3 regions of the Saccharopolyspora sp. NPDC049357 genome follow, and region 3 is predicted to be linked to each of the others. Evidence: riboswitches for the same ligand, from Rfam matches in the RefSeq annotation. Region 3 holds a riboswitch; each other region holds the start of a gene.
What was found. A riboswitch is a leader RNA that binds a small molecule or an ion and turns the genes downstream of it on or off. The one in region 3 is predicted to bind thiamine pyrophosphate.

Region 1 (7,139 bases), on a different contig from region 3:
TTCAGCCGCAACCAGGTCGTCGAGCACATCGAGCTCCTGGAAGATCAGCTGCGCATGGTCACCATCGACCGCAACGAAGCGGTCCGGCTGAACAACGACCTGCGCACGCTCTGCGACGACACCCGCAGGAGCCTCGACCGATCCGAACAGCGGCTCAAGAGCATCGAGTCCTCCGACACGGGCCTGCCCGCCGCCTCCCAGCGGGTGCAGAACATGCTCGCGATCGCCGAGGACGAGGTGCAGACCCTGCGCGATCAGTCCAAGCGGCAGGCCGAGATCATCCGCGGCACCGCGGAGACCGAGGCTCGAGCGCTGATCAGCGAGGCCGAGCGCGCCGCCGACGAACTCCGCGAGGAGTGCACCGACCTCGTCAACGACGTCGAGTCCCGGCGCGCGAAGCTGCAGCGCGAGCACGAGCAGAAGATCAGCGAGCAGCGCAGCCGCGAGTACCGGCTGCGCCAGGAGATCCGCAACGAGTACAAGCGGGTCATCGCCAACGCGCAGGAGGAATCCGACGCGCTGATCTCCGAAACCCGCAGGCAGTGCGGCCAGTGGGACGCCGAGTCCGAGCAGATGCGGCTGGAGGCGCTGGAGGAGATCCGCGTCGAGCGGCAGCGGCTGGAAGAGCTCCGAGCCTCGGTGCTCGCCGCGATGGACCAAGCCAAGCAGGTGCTCGACGAGTCGGCCGCGAACGTGCGCGCCCAGACCGACGCCGCCACGACGCCGGAACCCGACGGCCCGGTCGAGCCGGAAGAGAGCCGGTTGCAGGAGGTCACGCTGCCCGAGCAGCGCGACGACGTGCAGACCTACACGATTCCCATCGAGCAGCAGCACACCAACAACGGAGCGCCGCAGGCTCCCAGTGCGCGGCAGAACTGATCAGGGAGGCGACTCGTGGAAATGCTGGTGCTGATGTTCGTCTGCGGCCTCGCGGTGGCCACCCTGGTGTTCTGGCCGCTGCTCCACCGGGCGCAGCGCAAGGCGACCGAATCGAAGCCGACCGCTCCGCACGGCAAGCACGCGCTGAGGGCGACTTCAGCCCCGGAGGACTCCGCCACCGCACCGGAGGCGAGCGGCTCGGACGAGAAGACCGACCGCGAAGGTGACGGCGAGGCCACGCAGCCGGTGAAGATCGAGGCGACCGCACCGAGGCCTCGCGAACCGGAACCGATGGAGATGCCGGAGCTGCCGACCGACATCTTCGACGCCCGCTACCGGGCCAGGTTCAACCGCACCAAGCGGCGCCTGGAGCGCATCCGCGCGGAGATCACCAACGCCGGCTGACCCCGGCCGTCCGGCCCGTGCGGTGCGACATTGGTACGGGCATTTTGCCGGTTGCTAGGTTCGAAGGCGAACCTGGCAACCTACGGCTGGAGTCTCCCCGGTGAAGAACCCGCCCCGGATCTACCTCGTCGCCACGACAGGCCACCCCAACTACGGCGACGAGCTGATCGCCGCGGCCTGGCTCAAGCACCTGGCGAAGGTGGCTCCCCAAAGCGAGGTCTGGCTGGACTCCCCCAACCCGGGGCCCAGCGCCGTGCTGCTCTCCCACCTGCACCCGAACGTCAAGTTCACCGACACCTTCTGGCGCTTGTGCTGGGAGGCGCCCGACGACGAGCCGTGGTCGGTCGCGGCCTTCGTGCAGCACGCGATCCACAACCCCGGCCTGGCGCCGCGCTGGGTCTCCGGCATCGACCTCGCCTCGCAGATGGACCTGTTCCACGTGATCGGCGGCGGCTTCATCAACGGCATCTGGCCGCGCCACATCGGCCTGCTCGCGGCCACCGCGGCCGCCGCGCACCGCTCCGGCGGCCGGGCGGTGATGACCGGGCAGGGCCTGTCGCCGATCGCCGAGGCCGCCGAGCCGCTGCTGCGCAGCCTCGCCGAGCAGTTCGAGGTCGTCGACGTCCGCGACGAGCCGTCGGCATCGCTGCTGATCGAACCGTCGGTCACCGGTGACGACATGTTCTTCGGCGTCGAACCCGGGCTCTTCCGCACCGACGACGACGATCTCCGCGACGTCGTGGTGTGCATGCAGTCGGACCTGCTCGACGAGTCGGTGCCCGCGCTGGCCGGGTTCCTGCTGGACACGCTGCGCGAGTGGCGGGTCGAGCCGGAGCAGGTGGCCTTCGTGGAGGGCATCCCGCGCGCCGACCGCGAGGTGTTCTCGCTGGTCGAGCACGATCTGCCGGGCGCCCGGTTCCACGCGTTCGACGAGATCATGCGCGACGGACTGCCCGCCAAGCCCGGCCAGCGGTGGCTGTCGACGCGGTTCCACCTGCACCTCATGGCCGCCGCCGCGGGCGCGAGCGGGGTCGCGGTGTCGATCAACTCGGGGTACTACACCAACAAGCACCGGTCGTTGATCGACCGCGGTTCCGGCTGGGAGCTGAGCGAGGGCCTGCGGATTCCGTCGAGCCCCAGCGCCGGCGGCTTCAGCTCCGCCGCGCTGCGCGAGTTGCAGCAGCGCAAGGCGGCGCTGGCGAAGGCGATCTACGGCTGAGGGACCCGGTCCTGCTCGATGCGCACGGTGTCGGCGAGCGCGTTGGTCTCCTCCGGGGTGCGCGACTCGGGGATCTCGCACTCCGGGACCTCGGGCTCGACCGCCGACTGCGGCCAGATCTGGGGCGCCTCGATGCCGGGAAGCAGCTGCGCGGACTCGGGGGTCTCGCGACCGTCCCCGCGACGGTCGGCGATGTAGAACGGCGCGGCGGCCAGGATCGGGATCGACATCCCGAGAAAAACGATCAGAAGTGAAGACATTGCCCCAGAACTCCATCCACGCCCGCGGAAGATTCCGCCACTCACAAACGCCCTGCTAGGACAGGGGGCTCGCCCAGCATGTCGTTGTGCGAGCCACTTCGTTAACACCGCAAGATTGTGTCACGCATCACATGATGAATCACGCTGTGGTGCAACCCGAAACGGATGACGGCCCGCCACTACCGGCGAGCCGTCATCGGTGTTCTCGAAACGCGAAACCCTTGTCACGCAAGGAATTTCGCGGTGGGCCAGGTTTCCTTGACCCACGCGCCGTTCCAGAACACCCACTCGTACTCGGTCGCCCGGGTGAACGCGGCGAACATCTGCTCGCGCGTCGCGTCGTCCGAGCGCTCCGCGACCTTGTCGACGAGCTCCCGGGCGGCCAGCACGGCCTCGGCGAACTCGTCGTCGGCGTAGGTGGTGATCCACGCCTTGTAGGGGTGACCCTCGATGTCGCCGGTGGCGTCGAGGATCTTGCTGCCGACGTACTGGTACACCCAGAAGCACGGCAGGATCGCGGCCAGCAGCACCGGGTACGACTCGGTCAGCGCGCAGGAGCGCAGGTAGGACGTGTAGGCCAGGCACGACGGCGAGGTGTCCACACCGGAGATCTCCTCGTCGGTCAGGCCGAACTCGGCGACGTAACCGGCGTGCAGCCGCCGCTCCTCCACCAGCGCGCCCTGCGCGGCCCCGGCGAGGAACGCCGCGTCGGCGGCGTCATCGGCCCTGGTCGCCGCGGCCGACAGCGCCTGCGCGAAGCCGACCAGGTATCGCGCGTCCTGAACGATGTAGAAGGCGAAGACGTCCCGTTCCAGGCTGCCGTCCGCCAGCGCCTTGTTGAACGGGTGGTCCACGATCGCCTGCTGCAATCCGGCGGTGCGCTCCCACGCCTGGGCGCAGAACCCTCCGGCGGGCGGAGCGGGCAACGTGCTCATGAGAACCCCTCGCAGAAGTCGGAATCTCGGGTGCGGTGGCGAAGCGGCGGGCGGTTCTGGTCCGAACCGTCGATGATCGAAGTCCGTTCTGCCCGGACAGTTCCCACCAGGACGGCCCCGCTCACCACCAGTGGTGGAAGTGGTGCACCGGACCGTGGCCGCGGCCGACGTCGAGGCGCTCAGAGGCGCGCAGGGCCTCGGTGAGGTACTGCTTGGCCTCGCGGACGGCCTCCAGCCAGTCCGGGCGCTGCGGGCGCAGCGCCGCGATCGCCGCCGAGAGCGTGCACCCGGTGCCGTGATCGTTGGTGGTGGCCACCCGCTCGCTGCTGAGGAACTCCGCCAGCCCGTCGCCGTAGAGCAGGTCGACGCTCGACTCGCCGCTGAGGTGCCCGCCCTTGAGCAGCACCTGCTTGGCGCCGAGCGCGGCCAGCCGCTCGGCCTGCGCGGGCATCTCGTCGGGACCGCCGATCTCGGCTTCGCCGAGCAGGTCGGCCGCCTCCGGCAGGTTCGGCGTGATCAGGTCCACCCTCGGCAGCAGCTCGTCGCGCAGCGCACCGACGGCCTCCGGCGCGAGGAGCCGGTCACCGCTCTTGGCGACCATGACCGGATCGAGCACCACGAACCGAGGCGAGTAGCGCTCCAGCACGGCCGTGACCGCGCGGATGACTTCGGCGTTGGCGAGCATGCCGATCTTGACGGCGTCCACCCGGACGTCGTCGAGCAGCGTCACCAGCTGGTCGGTGATGAAGCCCGGCGGGACCTCCTGCACCCGGCTCACCCCGGTGGTGGTCTGCGCGACCAGCGCGGTGATCACCGACATGCCGTAGGCGCCGTTGGCCGAGAACGCCTTGAGATCTGCCTGGATACCGGCGCCACCGCTGGGGTCGGTCCCGGCGATGGTCAGCACATTGGGAGCCATGACGTCCCTCCGCTAGTACGAGCTAGGTCAGGTTCAACGGGTCTGTTCTCAGCCCTGGCAGGGCACCCCGCGTCACTGCCACCAACCTAACAACCCAGGGCAAGCCCCCGGCCCGCGCGGTTCACTCGATCAACCCGATCACCTGGCCCACGTGGAGCACTTCGCCCCGCTTCACCTGGTGCCACAGGGTTCCCGTTGCCAGCGCCGACACCCGGATCGCGGCGCCGTCGGTCTCCGCGGGACGCAGCTCGGCCAGCGGCTGCCCCGCCCGCACCCCGCTCCCGTCGGAGGCCAGCCAGCGCACCAGCCGCCAGCGGGCCGGGCCCGTGCGCTCACCCGGCAGGTGAAGATCGGTCATCCCAACCCCCCGGCTTCCAAGAGCCGCAAGAATGCGACGAATGCCGCAGCGGATGAGCCCAGCGGAGGGAAAAGCCACCCCGATGGAGCAGTGCGACCGCGATCGATTTCACACCGTGAAAGCCCCCACCGGAAGGCAAGGTCATCCTCCGCAGCCGACTAAAGTGGAGGGCGATGGAAACCACGACCGATGCCCCAGGCTTCGCCCGCTCGCGCCGGCAGCGTTCTGAACAGGACCCCGCGCAGATCTGGGCGCCGCTAGCGGACCTGACCGAGGCCGCCGTCGCGGCCGCCGGATCGGGGACGGTGGCGATCACCCGCGGTTTTGACCGCAACAGCCGTCAGCGCGCCAAGGCACTGCGCGATCTGCTGGCCCGACGCGACGTGCCCGCGATCGAGGTCACGCCCGCCCCGGGCAGCGACCGGTTGCTGGCCGACGTGGCGGTCAGCGCCGTGGTCAACCTGATCGGCGCCGGTTCGTGGCAGCCCTACCGGCTCGCCGCGCAGCTGCGCGCACCGGTGCTGACCCCCAAGCCCGGCACCGAGCCGGGTGACGAGGTCAGCCGGGATGTCATCGCCCTGGCCGGCGAGGAGTCCGGCAAGCGCGACGTCGCGCTCTCGCACGTCGCGGTGCGCGGCGACAAGCCCGCCGAGGGCCGGCTCACCGTCTCCTTCGACGACACCGAGCAGGTCATCGACGGCGGCTGGCTGACCGCCACCGTGACCGGCGACCAGCTCAGCGTCCAGTTCGGCGGCCAGGAGCAGGACGAGCGGTCGATCAACACCGGCAAGATCCGAATCGAGGCGTCCGACGCGCCGCACCGCCTGGTGCGCGACGAGCTCCCGATCGCCGACTTCGAAGGCGCGGTCGTGCTCTCCGCCGAGCCCGCCGGGCTGAAGGTACGCCCGGTCTGACGGTTTCTTGGGCCGGACGAGTGTCGTCGGCTAACAGCGTTCGCTCAGGGGCGATTCCCGGTTGGGGGGGTCGCCCCTGAGTTGCGTTCGGGCCCGCGAACCCGGCCGTGACCGCGCACACTTTCCCGTTGTTTCGGCGAAACGCCGTCACGCCCCTCGGATCGGTGCGTCCCTCCACCAGGAGCGCGCGCTGCGCGGCTTCACCGCACCAAGCGGATCGGCACAGGGAGGCTGGGACTGTGGGGTCCAACCAGGAGTGGCACGTCAGTTGCCGCGACGTCGCCGGACGGCGACGAGACATGTCGGTGTTCGTCAACCACGGCCGGGTCGTCATCGTCGCGCCGCCTGGGGAGACGGCGGTGCTCTCACCGCTGGAGGTCGGCCGCTTGCGCGCGGCCCTGCGCGACGCGGTGGTCACCGCCGCCGACGTCGACTAGGACCCTGGGGGTCGGCGCGGCGGGAGAGGCTCCCCCTTCCCCGCCGCGCCGTCTAACTTCGCCCATCGCGGCTGGCGAGGAGCGGCGAGGACGGGAGCCGTTCCGCTCTCGCGCGATCGCGGAACCGGGATACTCGACACGGAGGACTTGGCCGGGAGGATTACTCACGGCACAATCTACTCCCGAGTAGGTTTCACGGACGAGGGGTGACCGAGTGAGCGTTCTGCGGCGACTGCCCAGCTTTCTGACCAACCACGCCGCACCGGCACTGCACACCTTGTTCGTGCTGGTGAAACAAGGCGTCGTGCGGCCCATGAGGCCGGACAAGCTGGTGCGCATCGCGCTCGCCTACCGGCGGTGGGGCATCACCCTGCCGCTCGGCTTCGCCGTCGGCGCCGCCCGCCACCCCGATCGCCCCGCCGTGATCGACGAGCGCGGCGCGCTCAGCTACGCCGAACTCGCCACCCGCACCACGCGCCTGGCCGCCGCGCTGCGCGACCGCGTGCCCGGCAAGACCCGCATCGGCGTGCTGACCCGCAACCACCACGGACCCGTCGAGGTCATCGTCGCCGCGGCCAAGCTCGGCGTCGACGTGGTGCTGCTCAACGTCGGGCTCAGCACCCGCCAGCTCGCGGACGTGCTCGCCGAGCAGGACGTCAGCGTGCTCGTCCTCGACGAGGAGTTCACCGGGCACCTGCAGGACCTGCCCGGCGACCTCGACGTCGTCCTCGGCTGGGCCGACGGCCCCACCGAGCACAACACCCTCGACCACCTCATCGCCACCGGCACCGGCAAGCAGGTGCCCCGGCCCAA
Region 2 (7,139 bases), on a different contig from region 3:
CGTGCTCACCCTCGACCGCGTGGCGCTGCACGAGGTCACCAGGCAGTTCGACGAGCTGCGCGCGCACGTGGCCGCCGAGTACGCCTCGCCGGCACCTCCGACCAACAAGCGCGGTGAGATCGACATCGCGCTGGCCTCCGGACATTCCGGCGAAACCGCGTTGCCCGGAACGTTCGTCGACTACGAGCTCGCACCGCGCGAGTACGAGCTCAGCGTTGCCCAGACCGTGCTGCGCGTGCACAGCCGCGTCGCCGATCTCTACAACCAGCCGATGAACCAGACCGAGCAGCAGCTCCGGCTCACCGTCGAGGCGCTGCGCGAGCGCCAGGAGCACGAACTGCTCAACAACCGCGACTTCGGCCTGCTGCACAACGCCGACCTGCAGCAGCGGCTGCACACCCGCACCGGGCCACCCACCCCGGAGGACCTCGACGAACTGCTCTCACGACGCAGGAAGTCGCGGTTCTTCCTGGCGCATCCGCGCACCATCGCCGCGTTCGGCCGGGAGTGCAACAAGCGCGGCGTGTACCCGCAGACCACCGAGGTGCAGGGGCACGCGGTCCAGGCCTGGCGCGGCGTGCCGATCCTGCCCACCGACAAGATCCCGATCAGCGGCAAGGGCACCACCTCGATCCTGTGCATGCGCACGGGCGAGGACGACAGCGGCGTCGTCGGGCTGCGCCAGACCGGGATCTCCGGCGAGCACGAGCCCGGGCTCTCGGTGCGCTTCATGGGCATCAACGAACAGGCGGTCCTCTCCTACCTGGTCAGCGCCTACTTCTCCGCCGCGGTGCTGGTCCCGGACGCGCTCGGCGTCCTGGAGAACGTCGAAGTAACCCGCTGAGCGAAGGGAACCCGCGATGACGACGTTGGAGCAGGACGAGAACCGCGCCGGTCAGGCCTTCGAGGCGCTGACCAGCAGCCGAACCATGGTCGAGCCGGCGCTGCGAGCGGCGGTGGACCGGCTTTCGGACCGGATGCGCCAGGTCGCCGGCTACCACCTGGGGTGGCTCGACGAGCGCGGAAACCCCGTGCGCGCCGACCGCGGCAAGGCGATGCGGCCGACCTTGGTGCTGCTCAGCGCCTCGGCCGTCGGTGGCGATCCGGCCGACGCGGTGCCCGCCGCGGTGGCCGTGGAATTGGTGCACAACTTCTCGTTGCTGCACGACGACGTGATGGACGGCGACGTCACGCGCCGACATCGACCGACGGCGTGGACGGTGTTCGGCAACGCCACCGCGATCCTGGCCGGGGACGCGTTGCTCACCCTGGCGGCCGATGTGCTCGCCTCGTCGCAGCACCCGGAGGCGGCGAGCGCGGTGCGGATGCTCAGCAGCGCGACGCTCGCTCTCACCGACGGGCAGAACTCGGACCTGGAGTTCGAGACGCGCGCCGACGTGGACGTCGCCGCGTGCCAGCGGATGGCCCGCGACAAGACGGGTGCCCTGCTGGGGTGCGCGTGCGCGCTCGGCGCGCTGCACGGCGGCGGCTCACCGGAGCAGATCACCAGGATGCGCAGCTTCGGCGAGCGGCTGGGACTGGCGTTCCAGCACATCGACGATCTGCTGGGGATCTGGGGCGATCCGGCGATGACCGGCAAACCCGTGTTCTCCGATCTGCGCACCCGCAAGAAGACGTTGCCGGTGGTCTCCGCGCTGACCTCGGGCTCCAGCGCGGGCCAGCGGCTGGCGTCCCTCTACTACCGGGAGCAGCCGCTGGTCAGCGGCGAGCTCGCCCAGGCCGCCGAGCTCGTCACGCTCGCCGGCGGGCGGGCGTGGAGCCAGGCCCAGGCCGATGAACTGCTCGCCGCGGCCTTGACCGATCTCCGCAGAGCGGAGCCGGAGGAGGACGCGGCGGAAGCGCTCACCGCACTGGCCCACCTGGTGACGCGCCGGGACCACTGAATCCCGGCGCCCGGAAACGACGGCTCCAGCCACCACCGCCGCCCCTCCTGGCTGGAGCCGTCCCCGGTCACCGGGTGGTTCGCCGCGAGGCGAACCACCCGGTTTAGGAGGCCTTCCGGCGGCTGCGGGCGAGCAGGCCGATGATGCCCGCGGCCAACGCGGAGATGACGAACGAGGTCAGGGCCGCGCTCATCCAGGTGGGAACGGTGAAGCCGATGGCCTCGCGGGCGCCGGTCCACAACTCGGTCCACCAACCCAGTTCGCCGGGGTTGATCAGCTGGAAGGTCGCGAAGCCCAGCAGCCAGGCGATCAGCATCCCCCAGCGGGAGGGGGCCTGCGCCGAGACGTCCCACTCGCGGTTGCGGGCGTTGTAGAAGTAGTCCACCGCCAGCACGCCGAACATCGGCACGAACACCGATCCGATCAGCAGCAGGAAGTTGGAGAACTGCTCGATGTCCATCGTCAGCGCGGCCAGGGTGCTGATCACACCGACGATCAGGCTCAGCAGCCGCCGATCCGTGCTGGGACGCAGGTTCTGGATGGACACCGCGGTCGAATAGGTGTCGGCGAAGGACTGGTCGACCTCGCGCAGCACCAGCACCGCGAAGAACAGCACGCCCAGCGGCGCCGCCAGCAGCGGGTCGAACGCCTTGTCCCCGTCGAACCCGACCAGCGCCAGACCGAGCAGACCCAGCAGGTAGCAGGCGATCTGGGTGACCGAGTAGCCGACGGTCGCCGCGGTGAACGCGCCGCTCGCCGACCGCGAGTGCCGCGAGTAGTCCGAGGCGACCGGAAGCCACGACACCGCGACGGCCAGCGCCGCGTCGGCGCCCGGCCAGAACCCCTCCCAGGACCCGTCGTTCATCGGCGGCAACGGCTGGCGCAGGAGCTGCACGAAGAAGTAGACCATCGCGATGAGCACCGCGATGCTCACGTAGCGGCGCAGCAACCGCAGCGCGCCCAGGGGGCGCAAGGTCAGCGCGGTGGTGAGGGCCCCGGCGATGAGCACGTACAGCCACTGCGGTCCGCCGCCGAACAGCGCCTCGGTTCCCTGGGCGATCACCAGCAGTTCGAAGGTCCCCCAGCCGACCAGCTGGAGGATGTTGAGCACGGTCGGCACGTAGGACAGCCGGGTGCCGAACAGGCCGCGCAGCAGCATCATCGCCGGTGCGCCCGTGCGGGCACCGGGGATGGCCGCGATGCCGACCATCAGGCTGCCCAGCACGGTCCCGACGACGGTGGCCGTCACCGCGGCCGCGAAGGACAGCTGCGGCACCCCGGCGGGCGCGAGCACCGCGAGCGCACCGCTGAAGCCCAGCAGGCTCACGCCGAGGTTTCCCCAGAAGGCTCCTTGGTCGAGCACGCCCAGCGTTCTGGGGGCCGGTTCGTCCAGGGTGTTCGGAACTTCGGACCGTTCGACGTCAAGCGCCATCGACAGCTCCCTACGCCGGCATTATCCGGACAGGTTCTGCGGTCGGTGGCGCGATGCGTGCCACCCTCTCAGCCCGATCCGCCCGAGCTCCCGCGTGGATAAGTCGGGCAGACCTTACCTGATCGAGTGAAGCGGGTCGGTCAGCGCCTCCTGTTGCCGAACAGCCCGCGGGTGACCTCGCGGCCGACGGCGCTGGCGGCGGAGCGGAAGAACGAGCGCACGGCGGGGTTCTCCATCGCCTTCTGGAACATCCCCGCTTCCTCGCGCGCACCCTTCTGCTGCGGGACCTGCCCTTCCGGGGCAGCCGGCTCGGCGACCTTCTGGGCGAGCTTCTCGTAGGCGGACTCGCGATCGATCGTCTCGGAGTACTTGGCGTGCAGGTCGGAGGACCGGGCGGAGGTGCGGACCGCGTCCTCGCCGATGGTGCCCATCAGCGAGCGCGGTGGGCGCAGCCGCGTCCAGGCCACCGGCGTCGGAGCTCCGGTCTCCGACAGCACGGTCACGATCGCCTCCCCGATGCCGAGGCTGGTCAGCGCCTCGTCGAGCCGGTAGTGCTCGGTGGTCGGGTAGGTCTTGACGGTCTTGGACAGCGCCTTCTGGTCCTCGGGGGTGAACGCGCGGATCGCGTGCTGGACGCGGGCGCCCAGCTGCGACAGCACCGCGTTGGGCAGGTCGGTGGGCAGCTGGGTGCAGAAGAAGACGCCGACTCCCTTGGAGCGGATGAGCTTCACGGTCTGCTCGATGCGGTCGAGGAACGCCTTGGAGGCGTCGTTGAACAGCAGGTGCGCTTCGTCGAAGAAGAACACCAGCTTCGGCCGGTCCAGGTCACCGGCTTCGGGCATCTCCTCGAAGAGCTCGGCCAGCAACCACATCAGGAACGTGGAGAACAGCACCGGGTTGGTCTGCACGTCGTCGAGCTCGAGCAGGTTGACCACGCCCTTGCCCTCGGACTGCCGGAGCAGGTCGGCCACTTCCAGCTCGGGTTCGCCGAAGAACTCGTCCCCGCCCTGGGCCTCCAGGTTCGACAGGGACCGCAGGATCACCCCGGCGCTGGCCGCCGAGACACCGCCGATGCCCTTGAGATCTTGCTTGCCCTCGTCGCTGGTCAGGTACTGGATGACCGACCGCAGGTCCTTGGTGTCCAGCAGCGCGAGTCCGCGCTGATCGGCCCAGTGGAAGATCAGCCCGAGGGTGGACTCCTGGGTGGCGTTGAGCCCGAGCACCTTGGCCAGCAGCACCGGCCCGAAGCTGGTGATCGACGCCCGGATCGGCACCCCGCGGCCTCCGGTGCCCAGCGAGAGGAACTGCACCGGGTAGGTCGCGGCCTGCCAGTCGTCGCCGACGTCCTGGGCGCGCGCGGTGAGCTTCTCGCCGCCCTCGCCGGGCTGGGCGAGTCCGGACAGGTCGCCCTTGATGTCGGCGAGCACGACGGGCACCCCGGCGTCGGAAAGCTGTTCGGCGAGCAGCTGCAGCGTTTTGGTCTTGCCGGTGCCGGTCGCTCCTGCGACCAGGCCGTGCCGGTTGAGCGTGGCCAGCGGGATGCGCACCTGCGCCGCGGCGTCCGCCTCGTTGTCGATGACCACCGCCCCGAGGTCGACGGCGGCTCCGCCGGAGGTGTATCCGTCCGCGATCTGCTGGGCGGCGTCGTTGTCGGTCACCGCAGTCTCCTCCCGTCGGCACGTTCCCCTCGGAAGGTAGGTCGATCCCGCCGCCGAGCTGGGGAGTGCCACTCGGTCGAGGGACAAGCGGGCGCGTCCGCACTAGCACCCCGAACGAGCCGCCAAAAGGCTCGTTGACCACCGGAAAGATCTCCTTCGACGGCATGGGATGGATCGCTCGTTGGAGTTAGAGTCTGGTCGGACCACATGGCTGTGATCGAGCGTGCGTGAGGAGTGCGTCGTGACCGGATTGGACCGCCTGCGGGCGCGCGTCAGAACCGAGGATTCCCTGGTCGTGGCGTTCTCCGGCGGCGTGGACTCGGCGCTGCTGGCCGTGGTGGCGCACCAGGAGCTGGGAGCGCGGATGCTCGCGGTCACCGCCGTGTCCCCGAGCCTGGCCGCCGAGGAGCGCAGGCGGGCCAAGCGCTTCGCCCGCGAGAACGGCCTCGCCCACGTCGAGGTCTGCACCGACGAGGCCGACCGGCCCGAGTACGCCGCCAACGACGGGAACCGCTGCTACCACTGCAAGTCCGCGCTGTTCGACGCGGTGGAGCCGCTGGCGGCGACGATGGGCGCGAGCATCGCGCTGGGCACCAATGTGGACGATCTGGGAGATCATCGGCCGGGTCAGCGCGCGGCGGCGCAGCGCGGCGCGATCGCGCCGATGGTCGACGCCGGCCTCACCAAGGCCGACGTCCGCGAGGCCAGCGCCGAGCTGGGTCTGTCCACTGCGGACAAACCGGCGGCAGCGTGCCTCGCCTCCCGCGTCGCCTACGGCGATCCGGTCACCCCGGAGGTGCTGGCCCGCATCGAGCGGGCGGAGGAAGCCGTGCACGCCCTGGGGTTCCCGGTGTGCCGGGTCCGCGCGCACGGTCAGGGCACGGTGGCGCGCCTGGAGGTGCCCGCCGAGGACATCGACCGCGCCGCAGCGCACCACGCCGAGCTCGACGCCGCGGGCCGGGAGGCGGGCTTCGAGTTCTGCGCGCTGGACATGGCCGGTTTCTCCAGCGGCCGGATGAACGTGCTGCTTCCGCTGCTGCCCACCAGGACGGCATCATGACCGGCTTCAGCGATCTCGGTTACGCCAGGGTCGACACCGACCGGGAATCCCGCCAGGGGCTTCCGGAGGTGGTCTACGGGCCCGGCAAGCGGCCGGAGGAGATCACCGGCATCGTGACCGAGCTGCTGGCGCGCAGCACGGGCCCGGTCCTGGTCACCAGGGTGGAGCCCGAGGTCGCGGCAGCGGTGCGGGTGCCCGGCGGCGACTACGACGAGACGGCGCGGCTGCTGGTGTGGCGACCGGCGGAACAGCGGGATTTCCGGTTGTGCGTGGCCACGGCGGGCACGTCGGACTGGCCGGTCGCGGCGGAGGCGGACGCGGTGGCCTCCGCGATCGGCCTGCGCACCCACGTGGTCCGCGACATCGGTGTGGCCGGCATCCACCGGCTGCTCGCCGCGAGCGAGGACCTCGAGCAGGCCGACGCGGTGGTCGTGGTGGCGGGCATGGAGGGCGCCCTGGCCAGCGCCGTCGGCGGGCTGGTGTCGTGCCCGGTGATCGCGGTGCCGACCTCGACCGGGTACGGCGCCGCGCTGGAGGGCGTGACGGCGCTGCTGGCGATGCTCACCTCGTGCGCGGCCGGGTTGACGGTGGTCAACATCGACTCGGGCTTCTCCGCCGCGATGGCCGCGCACCGGCTGGCCGCGGTGGCCCGGCGATGATCCTCTGGCTCAACCCCGCGACCGGGCTCTCCGGCGACATGCTGCTGGGCGCGCTGCTCGGACTCGGCGCCCCGCTGGAGGAGGTGCGGGCGGCGATCGAGTCCACCGGCCTGCGGGGGTGGTCCCTGGACTCCGAGCGGGTCCAGCTGGACGGGATCGCGGCGACCAAGGCGGTCGTTTCCGCCGACGACGACGTGCCCGAGCGGCACGCGGCGGACCTGATCGAGCTCGCCTCCCGCGCGCGGCCGGAACCCGTGGCGCGGATGGCGGTCTCCGCCCTCGAAGCGATCGCGCGGGTGGAGGGCCGGCTGCACGACCGCGATCCGGCGGAGGTGCACCTGCACGAGGTCGGCGGTCTGGACACCATCGTGGACACCGTCGGGGTGGCGGCGGCGTTGCACGAACTGTCGGTCACCGCAGTGCATT
Region 3 (7,139 bases):
TCCACAGTGGTCGAGTGGCAGGACGGCGCGACGTCCGAAAACCGCTCCGCCGCAACCGAATCCCCCTCGCAGCCGACCGCTCCCGAGCCCGTCGACGAGCAGCACGCCCCCGTGCCGGTGACCGACCTGGTGGGCTCGCGCGACACGGCCCACCGCCTGACCGAATGGCTCCGGCTGGCCTTCGACCAGCCCGAGCTGCTGCGCAGGCTCGGCGCCGAACCCCGGCTGGGCGCGCTGATCAGCGGCCCGCCCGGAGTCGGCAAGGCCACGCTGGTGCGCGCGGTGTGCGCCGAGATCGGCGCGGAGCTCGTCGAGGTCGCCGCCCCGACCATCGCGGCCCTGGAGGCGCGCACCGCCGCCAACCGGCTGCGGGAGGCCATCGACCGCGCCACCGCCGCCTCCGGCGACGGAGTCCTGCTGCTCACCGACGTCGAAGCGCTGCTCCCCGAGTCCGACCCGCCGCCGCTGGCCACCATCGCCCTGGAGTCGATCCGCGACGCCATCGGCCGCGACGAGCTGGCCGTGATCGTCACCAGCTCGAACCCGCAGTCGGTCGATCCGCGGCTGCGCGAACCGGGCGCGGTCGACCGCGAGCTCACCATCGGACTGCCCGACGACACCACCCGCGCCGACCTGCTCGGCGTGCTGCTGCGCGGCGCCCCGCTCGACGAGGACATCCGGTTCGCCGAGATCGCCGAACGCACACCGGGTTTCGTCGCCGCCGACCTGCTGGCGCTGTGCAGGGAAGCCGCGCTGGGCGCCGCGCTGCGGCACCGCGACGACCCCGCCGACCCGCGAATCCGCCGCCAGGACCTGCTGGACGCCCTGACCTCGGTGCGGCCGATCTCGATGTCCACATCGGACAACCTGCAGACCGGCGGGCTCACCCTCGACGACGTCGGCGACATGACCGAGGTCAAGCAGGCCCTCACCGAGACGGTGCTGTGGCCGCTGCAGTACCCGGACTCGTTCACCCGCCTGGGAGTCGAGCCGCCGCGCGGCGTGCTGCTCTACGGCCCGCCCGGATGCGGCAAGACCTACCTCGTGCGGGCGCTGGCGGGCAGCGGCAGGCTCAACGTGCTCACCGTGAAGGGCGCGGAGCTGATGGACAAGTGGGTCGGCGAGTCCGAGCGCGCCGTCCGCGAGCTCTTCCTGCGGGCCAGGGGCGCCTCGCCCGCGCTGGTCTTCCTCGACGAGGTGGACGCGCTGGCACCGCGACGAGGCCAGTCCTCGGACTCCGGTGTGTCGGACCGGGTGGTCGCGTCCCTGCTCACCGAGCTCGACGGCGTGGAACCGATGCGCGACGTCGTCGTGCTGGCCGCCACGAACCGCCCGGAGCTCATCGACCCGGCCCTGCTGCGTCCCGGCCGCCTCGAACGGCTCGTCTACGTCCCGCCGCCGGACGCCGAAGCCCGCCAGGCCATCCTCACCGCGGCGGTGAAGAACACCCCGCTGTCCGATGACGTCGACCTCGCGGAGCTGGCCGGAACCCTCGACGGCTACTCGGCGGCCGACTGCACGGCACTGGTCCGCGAAGCCGCGCTCACGGCGATGCGGGAATCCCTCTCCGCGGCCGAGGTCACGGCCACCCACCTCGCCACGGCCCGGGAGGCGGTCCGCCCGTCCCTGGACCCGGCCCAGCTCGAGACCCTCGCCGCCTACGCCGAGAACCACCGCTGACCCGCGGACCGTCCCGATCTCACGCGAAGTCAACCTTCAGCCCTCTGACCAGGACGTACACGCCCGAGCGCGGGGGGCTCTTCGAATTTCGCGCGAAATTCGAGTCGGAACCTCCGCGTTCGAATTTCGCGCGAAATTCGAAAAGCCCAGGTCGCGGTGTCACAGACGTGCGGGTGCGTGCGGTGAGGGCTTGAACTCCGTGCGGGGTTCGGGGATCACTTCCCGACGGACGGGCCCTTGTAGTCGTTGGTGATGATGGCGATCAGGCCCGGCGTGGCGTCCTGTATCCCGTCGAAGCGGGCCTCGGCTCGGGCGCCGATGCGGGCGGCGAGCTCCTCGGCCTGGCGCTCCTCGCCGGTGCCGGGGCGGAAGAAGACCGTGGTGGTCGGGATCTTGCCCTTGGCGTAGTTGCCGACCTCGGGCACGTCGTACCCGGCCTTGCGCAGGTCCTCGGCGGCGCGGTGCGCCAGCCCGGAGATCGTCGAGTTGTTGTAGACCCGCACGATGATCTGCTCGCTGCCCTTGCCGGAACCGGCCGGGACGTCCTGCCCCGAACCCGGGGTCTGGGCGTTGCCCGAACCCGGCTGCTCGGTGACCGGCGGCTGGGCCGTCGGGGGCTGGACCACCGGAGGCTGGGCGGACGGCGGCTGCACGGGCGGGACGACCGGGGCCGGCGCGGGTTCCGGCGGCGGCTGCACCTGCGAGGTGGGCTCCTGCGGCAGCGGCTGGGCGGTGTCCGAGGACTCGCCGGACATCAGGGTCACGGTCCCGAACACGGCCGCGAGCACGCCGACTCCGATCAGACCCAGGCCGATCAGCTTGGCCCCGCCGGGCCCGCCGGACGGTTCCCCAACACTCATCAGTGCAACTCGATTCCCAGTCGTTGAGCGGCCCTCGCGCGCTGTCGTGCCGCCCGTGCCTTGCGCAGTCTCTTGATCAGCATAGGGTCCGCGTTGAACGCGGCGGGGGAATCCAGCAGCGTGTTGAGCAGCTGGTAGTACCGCGACGCGGACATGTCGAACAGTTCCCGGATCGCGATGTCCTTCTTGCCCGAGCGCTTCCACCACTGCGCTTCGAAGGCGAGGATCCCCAGCTCCCGGTCGGTCAGGTCCCGATCCGCGGGGCCCGGTTCGGGCTCGTCCGCCGGCGGTTCGACGATCCGCTCGATGGGCTGCGTGATCGGCTCGGCGAGGGTCAGCCGCCGACGCTCCGGCGCGTGCTGACGCCCGTGCATGCGCGCGAGTTGTTCGCACTGACGGGCGATCTCCTGCGCGGTCAGCATCTGGGCGGCGTCCATCCGGCTCCTCGCCTCGCGATTCGGTCGCGGAGAATCACACGGCTGTCATTCCCGGTGACCAATTGAACCATGCCGTGATCCGGACGGTGAGCCGATCACACCCCTGTTTCACGCGCAAGAGCGCACCCGGTCAGGCCACCTGGGGGAACCGATAGGGTCCGCGCATGGCTGTTCACCCCATCCGCGTCTACGGCGACCCGGTGCTGCACAACCCGACTCGCCGGGTGGAGCGCTTCGACGAGGAGCTGCGCACTCTCGTCGAAGACATGTTCGAGACGATGGCCGCCGCGAACGGGGTGGGCCTCGCGGCCAATCAGATCGGCGTCGACCTGCGGTTGTTCGTCTACGACTGCCCGGACGACGAGGGCGTGCAGCACCGCGGTGTGGTGATCAACCCCGAGCTGACGACCTCGGAGGTCCCGGAGACCATGCCCGATCCGGACGACGACTGGGAGGGCTGCCTGTCGGTCCCCGGCGAGTCGTACCCGACGGGCCGGGCGGACTGGGCGAAGGCCACCGGGTCCGATGTGGACGGAAAGCCGGTGGAGGTCGAGGGGACCGGCTTCTTCGCGCGCTGCCTGCAGCACGAGACCGATCACCTCGACGGCTACGTCTACCTGGACCGGCTCACCGGCAGGCACGCCCGCGCGGCCAAGAAGATGATCAAGCGCAACGAGTGGGGCGTCCCCGGCCTGAGCTGGGACCCGGCCGAGGTGGGCGACCCGTTCGCCGAGTGAGCCGAACGCGGCCGGACGGATGAACCTGTTGCCATCGGCGGCCGCACCCCCGTAGCCTCGGCCACGAACAAGTCAATCCGCGGGAGCTCGCACCAAGAGCGGGCTGAGAGGGCGACTGGAGAAGTCCGGGGTCGCCGACCGCACGAACCTGACCGGGTAATGCCGGCGTAGGGAGTGGACGGCAATGGCCGACGTGTATCCGAACGCATCCGGAATCACCACGGGACCCATCGAGGGATCCCGAAAGGTCTTCAGCAGCACCGAATCCGGGCTGCGAGTGCCGTTCCGCCGCATCGAGCTGACCAACGGTGAGCACCTCGACGTCTACGACACGTCAGGGCCGTACACCGACGAGAACGCCACTGTGGACGTCCACAGTGGACTGCCTCGAACGCGAGCGGGATGGCGCGACGGACGGGAGCACAACACCCAGCTGGGCTGGGCGAAGGCGGGCGCGATCACCCGCGAGATGGAGTACATCGCGCACCGCGAAGGGGTTTCGCCGGAGTTCGTGCGCGACGAGGTCGCCTCGGGTCGCGCGGTGATCCCGGCGAACCGGTGCCACCCGGAGAGCGAGCCGATGATCATCGGCAAGAACTTCCTGGTCAAGGTCAACGCCAACATCGGCAACTCCGCGGTCACCTCCTCGGTCGAGGAGGAGGTGGAGAAGATGGTGTGGGCGACCCGCTGGGGCGGCGACACCGTGATGGACCTGTCCACCGGCAAGCGCATCCACGAGACCCGCGAGCGCATCCTGCGCAACTCCCCCGTGCCGATCGGCACCGTGCCGATCTACCAGGCGCTGGAGAAGGTCGACGGCGATCCCGCCTCGCTGACCTGGGAGATCTACCGGGACACCGTGATCGAGCAGTGCGAGCAGGGCGTGGACTACATGACCGTGCACGCGGGCGTGCTGCTGCGCTACGTCCCGCTGACCGCCCAGCGCGTGACCGGGATCGTCTCGCGCGGCGGGTCGATCATGGCGGCCTGGTGCCTGGCGCACCACCGGGAGAGCTTCCTCTACACCCACTACAGCGAGCTGTGCGAGATCCTGCGCGCCTACGACGTGACGTTCTCGCTGGGCGACGGCCTGCGGCCGGGCTCGATCGCCGACGCCAACGACCGCGCCCAGTTCGCCGAGCTGGAGACCCTCGGCGAGCTCACCCACATCGCCCGCGAGCACGACGTGCAGGTGATGATCGAGGGACCCGGCCACGTGCCGATGCACAAGATCGCGGAGAACGTGCGACTGGAGGAGGAGCTGTGCGGTGAGGCGCCGTTCTACACGCTCGGCCCGCTGACCACCGACATCGCACCGGCCTACGACCACATCACCTCCGGCATCGGCGCGGCGATGATCGCCCAGGCCGGCACCGCGATGCTCTGCTACGTCACCCCCAAGGAGCACCTCGGCCTGCCGAACCGGGACGACGTCAAGACCGGCGTGATCACCTACAAGATCGCCGCGCACGCCGCCGACCTGGCGAAGGGGCACCCCCGCGCCCAGGAGCGGGACGACGCGCTGTCCACCGCCCGCTTCGAATTCCGCTGGACCGACCAGTTCAACCTGTCGCTGGACCCGGACACCGCACGCGCCTTCCACGACGAGACGCTGCCCGCGGAACCGGCGAAGACGGCCCACTTCTGCTCCATGTGCGGCCCGAAGTTCTGCTCGATGAAGATCACCCAGGACGTCCGCAAGTACGCCGAGGAGCACGGCCTGACCAGCGTCGAAGCCATCGAGGCCGGCATGGCGGAGAAGTCCGAGGAGTTCACCCGCACCGGCGGCGAGGTCTACCTGCCGCTCGCAGCCAACGACTGATCGCGAGGGCTGGGGCGGCTCCAGCCGAGCCGCCCCGGCCACTCAGAAGTCGTCGGTGGCGATGCTCAGGCCGAACGGTGCGGGGAGTTCTTGCGATCTGCCTGGTCACGAGCCTATCCGGAAACCACCGAGGAGTCAGCGGCTGCGCGATCGGAGGCGATCACGCGGCACGTAGCATTCTGGGAATGCACGACGAGACCGCTCCGCCCACCGCGCTGACCATCGCCGGATCGGACTCCGGCGGAAGTGCGGGCATGCACGCCGACCTGCGGACCTTCTTCGCCTGCGGGGTGCACGGCATGACCGCCGTGACGGCGGTGACCGTGCAGAACACCGTCGGCGTGACCGGCCTGGTGGAGATCCCGCCGGAGACCGTGGCCGCGCAGATCGACGCGGTGGCCTCCGACATCGGCGTCGGCGCGGCCAAGACCGGGGTGCTCGCCTCTGCCGCCACCATCGACGCCGTCCTGGACGCCTGCGACCGGCACGGGATCGGCCGCGGCGGCCGGACGCCGTTCGTGGTGGATCCGGTGGCCGCGTCGCGCAGCGGCGAACCGCTGCTGCGGCCGGACGCGCTCGACGCGCTGCGCCACCGGGCGTTCCCCCGGGCCACGCTGGTCACCCCGAACCTCGACGAGGTGCGGCTGCTCACCGGCATCGACGCGCGCACCCGCGAGGACCTGCTGGACGCGGCCAAGGCGATCCACGCCTTCGGATCGGAGTGGGTGCTGATCAAGAGCGGGCACCTGCCCGACGACCCCGAGTGCGTCGATCTGCTCTTCGACGGCACGGAGTCCATCGAGCTGCCCGGCCCGCGCTACGCCACCGAGCACACCCACGGCGCCGGCGACGTGTTCGCCTCGGCGATCACCGCCGCGCTGGCCAAGGGCGCCTCGATGCCGGACGCGGTGCGCGGCGGCAAGCGGTTCGTCACCCGCAGCGTCGCCGACGCCTACCCCCTCGGCTCCGGCGTGGGACCGGTCTCCACCTTCTGGCGGATCAGCCCTCGCTCGTACTGACCAATCATTTGAGTGATTCTCGTCGGCATCCTGTAACCCGATAGGTGCTACTCGTCGACATAGGTCGGAGAGGGGCGTAATTCCAGGCGCGGAACCTGGAGGGCGCGGCGAGGGACGACAGGGGTTTGCGAGAGCGTGGCTAGAGCGGTGTTGACAAGGGCACGGGGATGGATGGCCACCGAGGCGGGTGCGCCGGATCCTCGGCAGCGCCAATACGTGCTGCTGGTGGTGCTCGCCGTGATCGCCGGAACGTTCGCGGGCTGGTTCTTCGAGCTGCAGACCCCGGTGCTGCTGGGAGCGCTGACCACCGTGCTGGCGCTGACCGCCACCAGCGGTCAGGCGCTGCGCTCCGATCTGCGCAGGTTCATGTGGCTGACGCCGGCGCTGGTGCTGATGATGGCCGTCGGGCCGATGCTGACCAAGGTGCCGGTGCTGGCCGGGCTCGCCGTCGCGGTGGTCGTGTTCGGCACCGGGATGCTGCCCGCGCTGGGTGAGCACTACCGCATCGGCGGGCAGATCTTCGCCGCCGCGGCCCTGGTGACCACCACGACCGGGATCGGCAACGACCAGCCGTTCCTGATCCT

Region 1: linked by a shared signal. The riboswitch ahead of thiD (bifunctional hydroxymethylpyrimidine kinase/phosphomethylpyrimidine kinase) and the one ahead of thiC (phosphomethylpyrimidine synthase ThiC) in region 3 are both predicted to bind thiamine pyrophosphate.
Region 2: linked by a shared signal. The riboswitch ahead of AB0J91_RS04585 (cytosine permease) and the one ahead of thiC (phosphomethylpyrimidine synthase ThiC) in region 3 are both predicted to bind thiamine pyrophosphate.

The regions. Positions count from the first base shown of each region.
Region 1 covers NZ_JBFAQJ010000063.1:12,928-20,066, forward strand. Annotated here, with positions in the region: gene AB0J91_RS31430 (hypothetical protein) at 1-879, shown strand, start outside; gene AB0J91_RS31435 (hypothetical protein) at 895-1,284, shown strand; gene AB0J91_RS31440 (polysaccharide pyruvyl transferase family protein) at 1,385-2,503, shown strand; gene AB0J91_RS31445 (hypothetical protein) at 2,494-2,763, opposite strand; gene tenA (thiaminase II) at 2,988-3,698, opposite strand; gene thiD (bifunctional hydroxymethylpyrimidine kinase/phosphomethylpyrimidine kinase) at 3,820-4,617, opposite strand; TPP riboswitch at 4,605-4,697, opposite strand; gene AB0J91_RS31460 (lipoyl domain-containing protein) at 4,739-4,975, opposite strand; gene AB0J91_RS31465 (hypothetical protein) at 5,149-5,889, shown strand; gene AB0J91_RS31470 (hypothetical protein) at 6,129-6,326, shown strand; gene AB0J91_RS31475 (AMP-binding protein) at 6,541-7,139, shown strand, end outside.
Region 2 covers NZ_JBFAQJ010000004.1:765-7,903, forward strand. Annotated here, with positions in the region: gene AB0J91_RS04575 (family 2B encapsulin nanocompartment shell protein) at 1-844, shown strand, start outside; gene AB0J91_RS04580 (family 2 encapsulin nanocompartment cargo protein polyprenyl transferase) at 861-1,904, shown strand; gene AB0J91_RS04585 (cytosine permease) at 2,008-3,336, opposite strand; TPP riboswitch at 3,327-3,440, opposite strand; gene AB0J91_RS04590 (helicase HerA-like domain-containing protein) at 3,477-4,994, opposite strand; gene larE (ATP-dependent sacrificial sulfur transferase LarE) at 5,236-6,054, shown strand; gene larB (nickel pincer cofactor biosynthesis protein LarB) at 6,051-6,713, shown strand; gene larC (nickel pincer cofactor biosynthesis protein LarC) at 6,710-7,139, shown strand, end outside.
Region 3 covers NZ_JBFAQJ010000009.1:138,084-145,222, reverse strand. Annotated here, with positions in the region: gene AB0J91_RS10575 (AAA family ATPase) at 1-1,680, shown strand, start outside; gene AB0J91_RS10570 (LytR C-terminal domain-containing protein) at 1,896-2,540, opposite strand; gene AB0J91_RS10565 (DUF3263 domain-containing protein) at 2,540-2,848, opposite strand; gene AB0J91_RS10560 (peptide deformylase) at 3,142-3,714, shown strand; TPP riboswitch at 3,784-3,905, shown strand; gene thiC (phosphomethylpyrimidine synthase ThiC) at 3,899-5,536, shown strand; gene thiD (bifunctional hydroxymethylpyrimidine kinase/phosphomethylpyrimidine kinase) at 5,722-6,555, shown strand; gene AB0J91_RS10545 (FUSC family protein) at 6,727-7,139, shown strand, end outside.